DNA from 3 places in the Cloacibacillus evryensis DSM 19522 genome. Region 3 is predicted to be linked to each of the others. Evidence: riboswitches for the same ligand, from Rfam matches in the RefSeq annotation. Region 3 holds a riboswitch; each other region holds the start of a gene.
The links. A riboswitch is a leader RNA that binds a small molecule or an ion and turns the genes downstream of it on or off. The one in region 3 is predicted to bind cobalamin.
Positions count from the first base shown of each region.

Region 1: another riboswitch for cobalamin. It lies ahead of CLOEV_RS00495 (sirohydrochlorin cobaltochelatase); the one in region 3 lies ahead of CLOEV_RS01985 (Synerg-CTERM sorting domain-containing protein).
Region 2: another riboswitch for cobalamin. It lies ahead of CLOEV_RS11365 (TonB-dependent receptor plug domain-containing protein); the one in region 3 lies ahead of CLOEV_RS01985 (Synerg-CTERM sorting domain-containing protein).

Region 1 is NZ_KK073872.1:117,192-120,460, forward strand. Features, by position in the region: gene CLOEV_RS00490 (FecCD family ABC transporter permease) at 1-407, opposite strand, end outside; gene CLOEV_RS00495 (sirohydrochlorin cobaltochelatase) at 410-1,300, opposite strand; cobalamin riboswitch at 1,459-1,630, opposite strand; gene CLOEV_RS00500 (histidine phosphatase family protein) at 1,695-2,300, opposite strand; gene CLOEV_RS00505 (pyridoxal phosphate-dependent aminotransferase) at 2,297-3,269, opposite strand, start outside.
Region 2 is NZ_KK073872.1:2,530,535-2,533,803, reverse strand. Features, by position in the region: gene CLOEV_RS11375 (metallophosphoesterase) at 1-914, shown strand, start outside; gene CLOEV_RS11370 (helix-hairpin-helix domain-containing protein) at 1,096-1,368, opposite strand; cobalamin riboswitch at 1,580-1,744, shown strand; gene CLOEV_RS11365 (TonB-dependent receptor plug domain-containing protein) at 1,903-3,269, shown strand, end outside.
Region 3 is NZ_KK073872.1:475,314-478,582, reverse strand. Features, by position in the region: gene CLOEV_RS02000 (YcbK family protein) at 1-32, opposite strand, end outside; gene CLOEV_RS16340 (YvrJ family protein) at 157-312, opposite strand; gene CLOEV_RS01995 (DUF2922 domain-containing protein) at 553-771, opposite strand; gene CLOEV_RS01990 (DUF1659 domain-containing protein) at 815-1,033, opposite strand; cobalamin riboswitch at 1,163-1,365, shown strand; gene CLOEV_RS01985 (Synerg-CTERM sorting domain-containing protein) at 1,550-2,833, shown strand; gene CLOEV_RS01980 (TonB-dependent receptor plug domain-containing protein) at 2,915-3,269, shown strand, end outside.

The sequences.
Region 1 (3,269 bases), 360 kb from region 3:
GCGAAGGCCAGCGGCGTCACCGCGAACGAACCGAAGAAAAAGCCGAGAGCGCCGCCGAAGGCCGCGCCCGCCGCGATCCCGAGCGTGTATGGTTCGGCGAGCGGGTTCGTCAGCAGCCCCTGCAGGACGGCGCCCGCCACCGCGAGCAGCCCGCCCGTTCCGACGGCGGCGAGAAAGCGCGGCAGCCGGACGCTGCGGACGACGAGAGCCTCGGGCGAGGCGCGCGAGGCTTCGTCTAAAAACGGATTCAAAAGCGCCGCGACGCGGGCGGCGGGAATATCCCACTCGCCCGCGCCGAGCCGCCATAGCGCGGCGATGAGCAAGAGCAGGGAGAGCAGCGCCGCGAGGCGCAGCCGTTTGACGAAAAGCCGCCGCCTATGCTCCGAGAGTTCCGCCGCGCCGGTCATCCTTATTTCATCATATCCTTGATCTTGGAGACGTATACGCGGGCCATATCCGCGTCTTCGCCGAGTCCGACGAGGAAGGTCCTGACGTCCTTGTATCCGGCCGCTTTAAGCTGGCTGTACCATGATTCGGGATCGTCCTTGTCGGCGAGGTCGTTGTTCGCGTGATCGCCGGCGACGATCATCAGCGGCGAGAGGACGAGCGTCTTCACGCTCTTGTCATGCTTGAGGCGCGCGATCACGTCCTCGATCATCGGAGCCGCCTCGACCGTGCCGAGGGCGAAGCGTCCGGGGGCCTTCTTATCGAGCGAGAGCTGGAGCTGGCTGTACATCGCGTTTGCCGCGTGGTGCGGCGTGCCGTGGCCCATGAGGACGATCACGGTGTTCTTCTTCGCGAGATCCTTCGCGAAACGCTTGATGAGGATGTCGGCCATCAGGTCGCAGTCGGCGGCTGACGAGAGGTAGGGGCTGCCGAGCTTCAAGTCTCTGAATTCATACTTGCCCTTTACCGCGGCAAAGCCGTTCACGAGGCCCGCGATGTCGTCATATTCTTCGCCGGGGATGATGTGCATCGGCATCACATAGACATGGGTGAAGCCTTCGTCGTTCATCTGCGCGAGAGCGGAGGTCGGCGTCGGGATATTGAGGTTCTGTTCCTTCGCGATCTTCCGGCGGATGATGTTCGACGTGTAGGCGAGGCGCACCTCCGTGTCGGGGAATGCCTTTTTCGTCGAGTCGACGAGGTTGTCGATCGCCTTTTTCGCCTCCGGCATCGAGGTGCCGAAGGCGACGACGAGGATGCCCTTCTTGTCGGGCTTGTCCTTCGGGGCCGCGGCGAAGGCCGTGCCGGACATTACCAGTGTGAGCATTACGAGAGCTATTACAAACGATTTCATGAGAAATATTTCCATCCTTTCGATCATCGCCAATCCAGAAAAATTCTGGGTCCAATAAAAAATGACCCGGAAGCGATCCTCCGAGTCATTACCCTGTCAGCTTATGGCAAGCTGTAACAAATGCCGCGAAGACGTTTGCCCGCGCAAACAGACCCCCTTCCCTAAACCTTTCCTCAGCAGATTTCCTGACTTCCCTTCATCCTGACAGCGCGCCTTCCCGGAAAAATTCCAGTGGCTTCTTTGCGCTTTCGTCCGAGCTACAGTGGCGGGGCCGCACCGGCATTGGAAAGATCCGCACCGGTTTCCCTTACTGAGAAAGATAATATTCGATTTTCGGTCATTATAGCAGATGGCCGCCGTGTGCGACAGGTAGTTTTTGTGCCGCCGGGGCAATTTAATCCTCCTGCGCAAAGAGAAAATCAGGGGCCGTGCTCCATAACGCCGCCGAACCGTCCGTCTTAAAGTCAAGGACGTACATGCCGCCGTTCGGTATCCGCCACTCGCCGTGCGGGATATTCCTGTCGGCGAAGCGGTGCAGGAGCGCGCGCATCACGTTGCCGTGCATCGTGCCGGCCGCCGTTGAAACTCCCGCCGCGCGGCAGCGCGAAAGCAGCGCCTCGAAGCCGGCGCAGACGCGCTCCGTGAAACCGTTGAAGCTCTCGCCGCCCTCTACCGGCCTGTCCGGGGCCGCGAGCCAGGCGGTGTAGTTCGGATCGTCGTCGAGGTTTGTGTAGGGCCTGCCCTCAAGGACGCCGAGCGAACATTCGGAGAGAGCGGCGGGAAGATAATCGGCCTCGCGTCCGTAGATCAGCTCAAGCGACTGCGTGCAGCGGGCGAGCGGCGATGAAAAGTATAACTCCGCGCGCGGATATGCGAAACGCGCGCATATCGCCCGCTGTTCGGCGACGCCGCGCGGCGAGAGGGGGACATCGCGCTGTCCCGTCCAGACGTTCTCCGCGTTCGCGAGAGACAGCGCGTGGCGGATGAGACAGATCCTCACCGGTAGTCCCTCAGCGCGTCGGTCAGCAGGTCGTCTTCCTCTCTCGTCCGTGCCGCGATGCGCACGAACTTTCCCTCAAGTCCGGGAAAATTTCTCGTGTGGCGCACGACGAGGGCGCGTTCGAGCAAAAAGCGGATGAGCTTCTCGTCGTTATCCGTCCGCGCCAGAAAATAGTTGACGCAGGTCGGCAGCGTCGCGAAGCCCGCGCCGTTTACCGCGGAGATGAGCCGCGGCATCTCCGCCGCGTAATAATCCCGCGTGCGGCGCAGAAGAGCGTCGTCCGCGAGGAAGAAAAGCGCCGCCTGCTGCGCGAGGCCGCTGACGCTCCAGCTCGGCTGCCGTTTTTTCAGCCTCTCCGTCACCGAGGCGTCGGCGAGGATATAGCCGATGCGCGCGCCGCAGAGGTTGTAGGTCTTGGTGAGCGAGCGCAGCCGTATGACGTTGGGGTGGGGCCGGTATGGGAGCGGCTCCTCTTCGGTCCAGATAAAATCGCGGTAGGCTTCGTCGACGATGAAGAGCGTCCGCGGATGGCTGGCCGCGATCTCGTCAAGTTCGGCGTCCGGTATGAAGCTCCCCGTCGGGTTGCAGGGATTGCAGAGCCAGACAGATCCCCCTTGCGGCAGCTTTGCGGCGCGGAGGTCAAAGATGTTGCAGGGGGCCGCGCCAAAATTTTCAAGCGCGCGCAGATACTCGCCGTAAGTTGGCTGGAGAATAAGATTCTTCCTATCCTTTTCATAAGAGGCGATAAGATAGATCGATTCGTTGGAGCCGCTTGTCACGAGGATATCTTCCGGCGCGGCCCCCGTCGTCTTTGAAAGAAACGCGCGCAGCGCGGCACAGTCGTCGTCGGGATAATCTTCGAGCGCCGCGCGCAGGTCGGGCGAAAAGCCCCCGCGCTGCGCCACCGCGTTCGTGTTGGTGCTGAAATCGAAGACCCTCTCCGGCATCGGGATGCCGAACTGTTGATAT
Region 2 (3,269 bases), 2.1 Mb from region 3:
TATTCACGCTGCTGAAAGATATTCTGATGATAGTCCTCGCTCTGGCAAGGATATTCCTGCCTGCTGCGCCGCGTCTGCCGGCCTCTGCGGGGGCGGCTCTTATATTGGCCGTGATAGCCGTTTCCGTTTCGGTCTACGGGACATATGAGGCTCAGCGGCTGCCGCGCGTCAACGAGACGGAGGTCTCGCTGCCGGGGCTGCCGCCGGAGCTTCGCGGCTTTAAAATAGCGCTGCTCAGCGACATACACATAAGCGCCTCACGCCGCGCCGATTACGCGGCGGAGCTCGTGAAACGCGTCAACGCGCTTTCGCCCGACGCGGTCCTCATAGCCGGCGATTTTATCGACGGCGTGGTGCGCGACAGGAGCGCCGATATCGCGCCGCTCTCCGGGCTTTCCGCGCCCCGCGGCATCTACGGTGTGCTGGGGAACCATGAGTACTACTTCAACGCGGGGGAGTGGAAGGCGTATATCGAGGAGACTCTCGGCATAAAGATACTCCTCAACGAACATGCGATGATCGGGCGCGGCGGTAAAAATATCGCGGTCGCCGGCGTCGCCGATCTGGCGGCGCTGCGCTTCGCGGACGCCGAGGCGCCGGACGCGGAGAAGGCGCTTTCCGGCATTCCTGAAAACGTTCCCAAAATAATCCTCGACCACCAGCCGGGCGCGGCGCGAAGGAACGCCGCGGCGGGAGCCGACCTTCAGCTCTCGGGGCACACGCACGGCGGCATGGTCCCCGGGCTCGCCGCCGTCGTCAAAAGATTCAACGGCGGCTTCGTCAGCGGCTGGTATGATGTGGGAAAGATGAAACTCTACGTATCGCCCGGCACGGGGATCTGGAACGGCTTCCTGCTCCGTATCGGCGTACCCGCAGAGATAACGGTGATGCGGCTTCGCGGGGAAGAAAGTTAGGGAACCGCTGATTATATGCACTATCTGGTGCGTATAATCAGTGGTTCCCCGGACCGTGGCTTCAGCGCCTGCCGATCATCGACGACGGCGTACTGCTTAAAGACATGATATATTTTAAGAAAGAGCTGTAAGCCAACCGCGCGCTGGCCGTGCGCGGCGCACGCGGAATGTTAAAAGCCGCTCAGCCCTTTTGGGGGTGATACTCCTTATCCTTCCAATACCACCACTTAAGCTTTTCCTGCTCGCGCGCCTCATTCTCCGCGTAGTAGACCGCCAGCCGGAAGACATATAATACGCAGCGGTCGTCCGCGAGCCCTTTGAGGATGCAGTCTCGCTCAAAGAGGACTTCGGGATCTTTTCCCACCAGATCTTTGACGCAGTTTATCCCGATATCCAGCAGGTGTTGCTCCATGTTCTTGCCGATGCCGGGAATTTTTCTCAAATCGTTCTCCATCAGCCTCATCCCTCCACACCGCGAAGAGCCGCCAGTCCGGCGGGCGTTCCTGTCGTCGTTCGAAGTCTGTTCTCAACAACCGGCGGCCGTTCCGCCGGGATTTTCTATCTTGTTATCATTGTATCATGAGGCTGAAACAGCCGCTCCCCGCCGCGGCGAGATAAAAACTATGAAGATATGTTGCTGACAAAACCGCCTGTCATAGTGTAAAATAACAAAATAATGTAACGGAGTACAGACAGGGAATCCGGTGGAAATCCGGAACAGCCCCGCTGCTGTAACTGGGACGAAAGCGCACCATGCCACTGCCGAAGGCGGGAAGGCGCGCCGTAGGATGATCAGGAGTCAGAACATCTGCCGTATCCGTATGAGTTGTAGATCGCGAGGGCGAGGTGCAGCGTCTGCTTTGCGTATATGGCAGGGGCTCCGTCTTCGGGGTCTCTGCTTTTTGTTTATATACAAATAATTAACAGAAGGAGTGTTTTTATGTATCATCTGTGGAAGAAGACAGCGGGGGCTCTCTTATTCTTGTCAATGTTCGCGGCGCCGTCGTTTGCGGCAGGGGAAACAAAGAGCGCCGATGTGGCGGATGTGGCGGCGGTAGAGGTTACTGGATCGCGTCTCGCCGATTCAATAGCCGACGTCCCGGCGCAGACCTATGTCATCACGCGCGGGGAGATCGACGCCAGCGGCGCGCGCGACGTGCAGGACGTACTGGCGAGAGTGCCGGGGATCAATACGCTGCTGAACAACGCCTCGATGGCGCAGTCGAAGGGCGTAACGGTCAGAGGCTTAAATTCCGAAGTGCTGCTGCTGGTCGACGGCATTCCCTATATGGGGGCCGATTACGGCGTGGGAGCGGACCTTGGTTCGCCATTTGATCTGCGCAGCATCGCGCTGACGGACGTTGAGCGGATCGAAGTGGTTAAGGGAGCCGGTTCCGCCATCTATGGCTCAAACGCGGCGGGCGGCGTCATCAATGTCATTACCCGCAGATCCTCCGACAAGTCCGGCGGCAGTATAACGTTGTCGGGAGGAAACAGAGAATGGTTCCGGGGAAATATCCGCGGGACCGTGGTGCTCAGCAATGATTTCAGGGTCTTTGCGGGGTACACTAGAACGCAGGAGGGCGAGACAAAGATACGGCTGGCCGACCCTTCCACCGGATTATACGACAAAGCAAAAGATTATAAAGGAAACGACTATTCTTTCGGCTTTACAAAGGGACCGTGGTCGTTCCTCGGAGAGGTCGGAGATTTTAAATCCGTATGGGATTACACGGATGTCTTTTACGGCGGAGGGACCTCCGAAAACCGTCAGGAAAATAAATACAGGCGCTTTGCCCTTAATTACGCAGACGGGGCCAATACCGGCCGCCTGTACTACCATAAGACTGAAAGAGAGGTCTCCGACAGCTCCGGCGTGACTAATTACGAGGGCGATACGTTCGGTGCCACCTATAACCGCAGGCAGGAGATCGGAACGCTGCCGTTTATTTTCGGTATGGATTTCCGCAGGGAAAAGGCGGAGTATTCCAACAGCGGCAACCCGTGGGGGGACAACCTTCCGTATGAAAATACGAGAACCGAATACGCGCCTTACATAGAGACCTCCATTCCCATCGGAGAGGCGGCCTTTGACATCGGCCTTCGCTATGAATATTGGAATGTGGAAGACGGAGAAGACGCGCACGAGCTGATGCCGCGCTTTTCCCTGAATTGGGCGAACAAAAACGGTGTTCTCTATTACGCGACGGCCGGGCGCTATTTTTCGATGCCAAGCTTCTATCAGATGTTTTACGCGGACGCGTATGGATACTGGCTTCCCAACCCTAACCTCAAACCGGAAAAGGGCTGGACGTACGATATCGGCGTCAAGGACGATACGGCGAAGAATCCGTG
Region 3 (3,269 bases):
TTCGGGGAGATCTGGAAGTCGTTGAGGCGCATGGGTGAAGATACCCTCCTTTGTCTGTATTCGGTATGTGTTTTGTTTTATGGGGGATGATTTTTTTCAGGGAAGACCGCCGCCGCGAAGAGCGGCGGTCTGTATTTATTTTCGTGCGGCGGTGGTTCAGTTCTCCGGGCGCGCGGCCTTTTCCATTACGGAGCCAAGGTTTATCACCGCTTTGGTCAGCTCTTCAAGACGTTTGTCCATCCTGATGAGCAGGAATGAGGCCACCGCGATGGAGAATCCGTTCTGGATCATGCTGCCCGTCAGTTCGTCCATTTTTTACCGCCTCCTCTCTTTTGCGCGGTCAAGCGCGCGGGCGATGAGACGCCCGGCGATCTCAAGTATTATGCGCCATTTTGTTTTACGGGGGTTTGTTTTTATTCACCTGCTTTACTGTATGATATCAAATATTATGTATTTACGCAACCACTAATACATACTTTGAGTTGGCATTTTGCTTTGGGTTTAAGGAGGGGAGAAAGGCGCGCTCCCCTCCCGTTTTCTTTACGCTCCGGCCTATGCGAGAGCGATCTCCGTCGAGGTGCGCTCGATGAGCTCCGCCGCCTCGCAGGATACGAGGGTCACGGCGAAGGGCTGCTGCTCAAGGATGAGCTCTGCCGCCGCCTGGACCTTCGCCGCGCCCTCGGTCCCGGAGAGCTCGGGGGCCGCGTAGTCCATGCTGACGAAAAAGTTCTTGCCGGCCTCGGTGATGAATTTCATACGGATCGTTTTCATTGTCTTGTTTCACCTCCTTCCGTCGTCCTGTCTGTTCTCTTCGTTACTCGACCTCGAGGAGCCCGGTGTCGTATTTCTTCACCGAGGCTACGGGGTGCTCGAGCAGGCCGCCGAGCGCGCCCACGAGCGCGTTAAGCGTCTCCGCTCCGGCCGCCGCGCCGATCTTCGAGACGGAGACCGTCTTGGTAACGCTCTTGCCGTCGACGGTGCCGAGGGAGAGCGTAAGGCGCAGAGCTGATGTCAGGTGTTTGATGCTTGCCATTTGATTTCCTCCTTTCGTGTTTGATAACTATAATAGTGTGTCGCGGGGCGGAGTTTTACAAACAGGTTCTTTGATTGATTATTTGGGCAATTTATAATGTATGTTCATAATTGACAATGAGGCAAAGCCGTGATAGTTTACGTATAAGGTTTTGGATCTTGTTTTGACCATAATAAAATATTTTCTTCGGAGTATGGGAATCCGGTCAAATGCCGGAACGGCCCCTGCCACCGTAATCGGGACGAAGCTGCATTATGCCACTGTCAAAAGATGGGAAGGCGCAGCCCAGGATGATCGAGAGTCGGGAAACCTGCCGCGGAGATAGAATGGCTTTAAATGCGCAGCGGGCGCATGGCAGCGGCTGACCGACGTATATATCACACGCGGGAGACGGTGTCATCGCTCTCCCGCGTGTGTTCGTGTATATAGGCGGAGTTTGGCGTTCCATAGTTTGTTTAAGTTCTGTTTGCGGCAGAATCTTAATAAAAAATCGATCATCAGGAGGAGAATTTGAAAATGCGCAAAAAAACATTATCGTTACTTCTTATCATCGCGCTGGCGTTATTCACTGTCCTTCCGGCGTCAGCCGACGTGCTCTTCACGAGGCAGACGAACTATTCGAACACCGCGCTCGGCGTCATCAACGGAAGCGGCGCTCCCGTATCGCCGCTCATCGGCAACATGGGCGGGGACTCCGGGCAGGGCATCTTCGGCTTCACGAACGCCGAAGGCGGTTACCGTGTGGCGATCTCGCTCTATGGATCAGGCGCGGCTGTAGATACGATCAACGTCTACTCGCCGGGCGCGGAGGAGGACTGGAGCAAGGCGGACGTCTGGGCCAAACCGGCGGCGGAGATCACGACCTCACTCTTCAACACGCGCGCCATGAAGGCGATGAACGGCTATCTCTACGGCATCTCATACGCGAATGCGGTCGTGAGCAAGATATCGACGTCGAGCGACGATTATAAGGAGCTGGCGACGCTCGAATTCGAACCGCAGGAGGGCTACAGCGGGCACGGAGAGGGGTTGGTAACGTACAACGGCTCCGTCTACGCGATCTTCTCGGCTTCAAAGGGCACTTACGGCAACTACAGCTACCTTCCCAACACGCTGGTCAAGCTTGACGCGGACCTCAACGAAACGGCGACATTGCCGCTCGCCGGCCTCAACTTTGACGGCGGCGGGCAGGGGGCCTACGCGCTCTCCGGCTCGACGCTTTACGTGACCTCGGTCGGCGGCAGCCAGCCCTACGGCACGCTCAACGAGGCCAGCTCCATCGAGGCGGCTGACCTTGACGCGATGACGACTAAGACGCTCGTCACCGCCGCCGACGTATATAAGAAAGACAACACCTTCAACCACTTCTTCAAGGCGGTCGTCGTCGCCGGCGATAAGATCTACATCAAGGCGGTCGAATGGAAGGCCGACTTCTCCGGCTACAGCATGAGAGTCTACGAGACCACGGCGGAGAAGCTCGCCGCCGGCGATATAGGGACGATGATCAAGGACTTCACCGGCACCGGCTGGGCCGCGGGCATGAGCTACGATTCAAAGACCGGTTACCTCTGGGTTGCCGCCGGAACGTCCCTCAACCGCTATGACGGCGCGGCGTGGACGACCTATGACAAGGACGCGCTGCAGGGCGACCTCGCGCAGTTCGCTGTCGCCAACGTCCCGTCAGCACCGACGCCGGATTCCGGCTCGAGCGGCGGCTGCAACGCCGGCATTCCGACCGCTCTGATGGCGATCGCCCTCATCCCGCTTCTCATCCGCGGGAAAAGGAGCGCAAAGCAATAAATAACGGACGGATACGCAAAGCGGCAGGGCCGGCACACACTCCGGCTCTGCCTTTGCAAATATAAGCGAGGGGCTGCCAAAGTGAGAAAAAGTTTTATTGCCATTGCGTTATTATCGTTACTGTGCCTGACGCCGGGCGGCGCCGGGGCCGCCGAACGGCCGGCGGAACTGCCCGCGGAAAAGATCACCGCCGACGCGGGGGAAGAGGACAAGCTGCTGCTGTCGCCCGGCACCGTCACCGTCATCAAACCGCAGGAGATGAAGGGAGAGCAGAAAAACCTTCCCGAACTCCTTAAACAGGTCCCGGGGCTGCACATCATCGAGACCAAGGGGCGCGGCGCCTACACCACCGCCTCCGTGCGCGGCAGCTCCGCCTCGCAGGTCTCCGTCTATGTAGACGGTGTGCTGATGAACCTCGGCAGCGAACCGGCCGTCG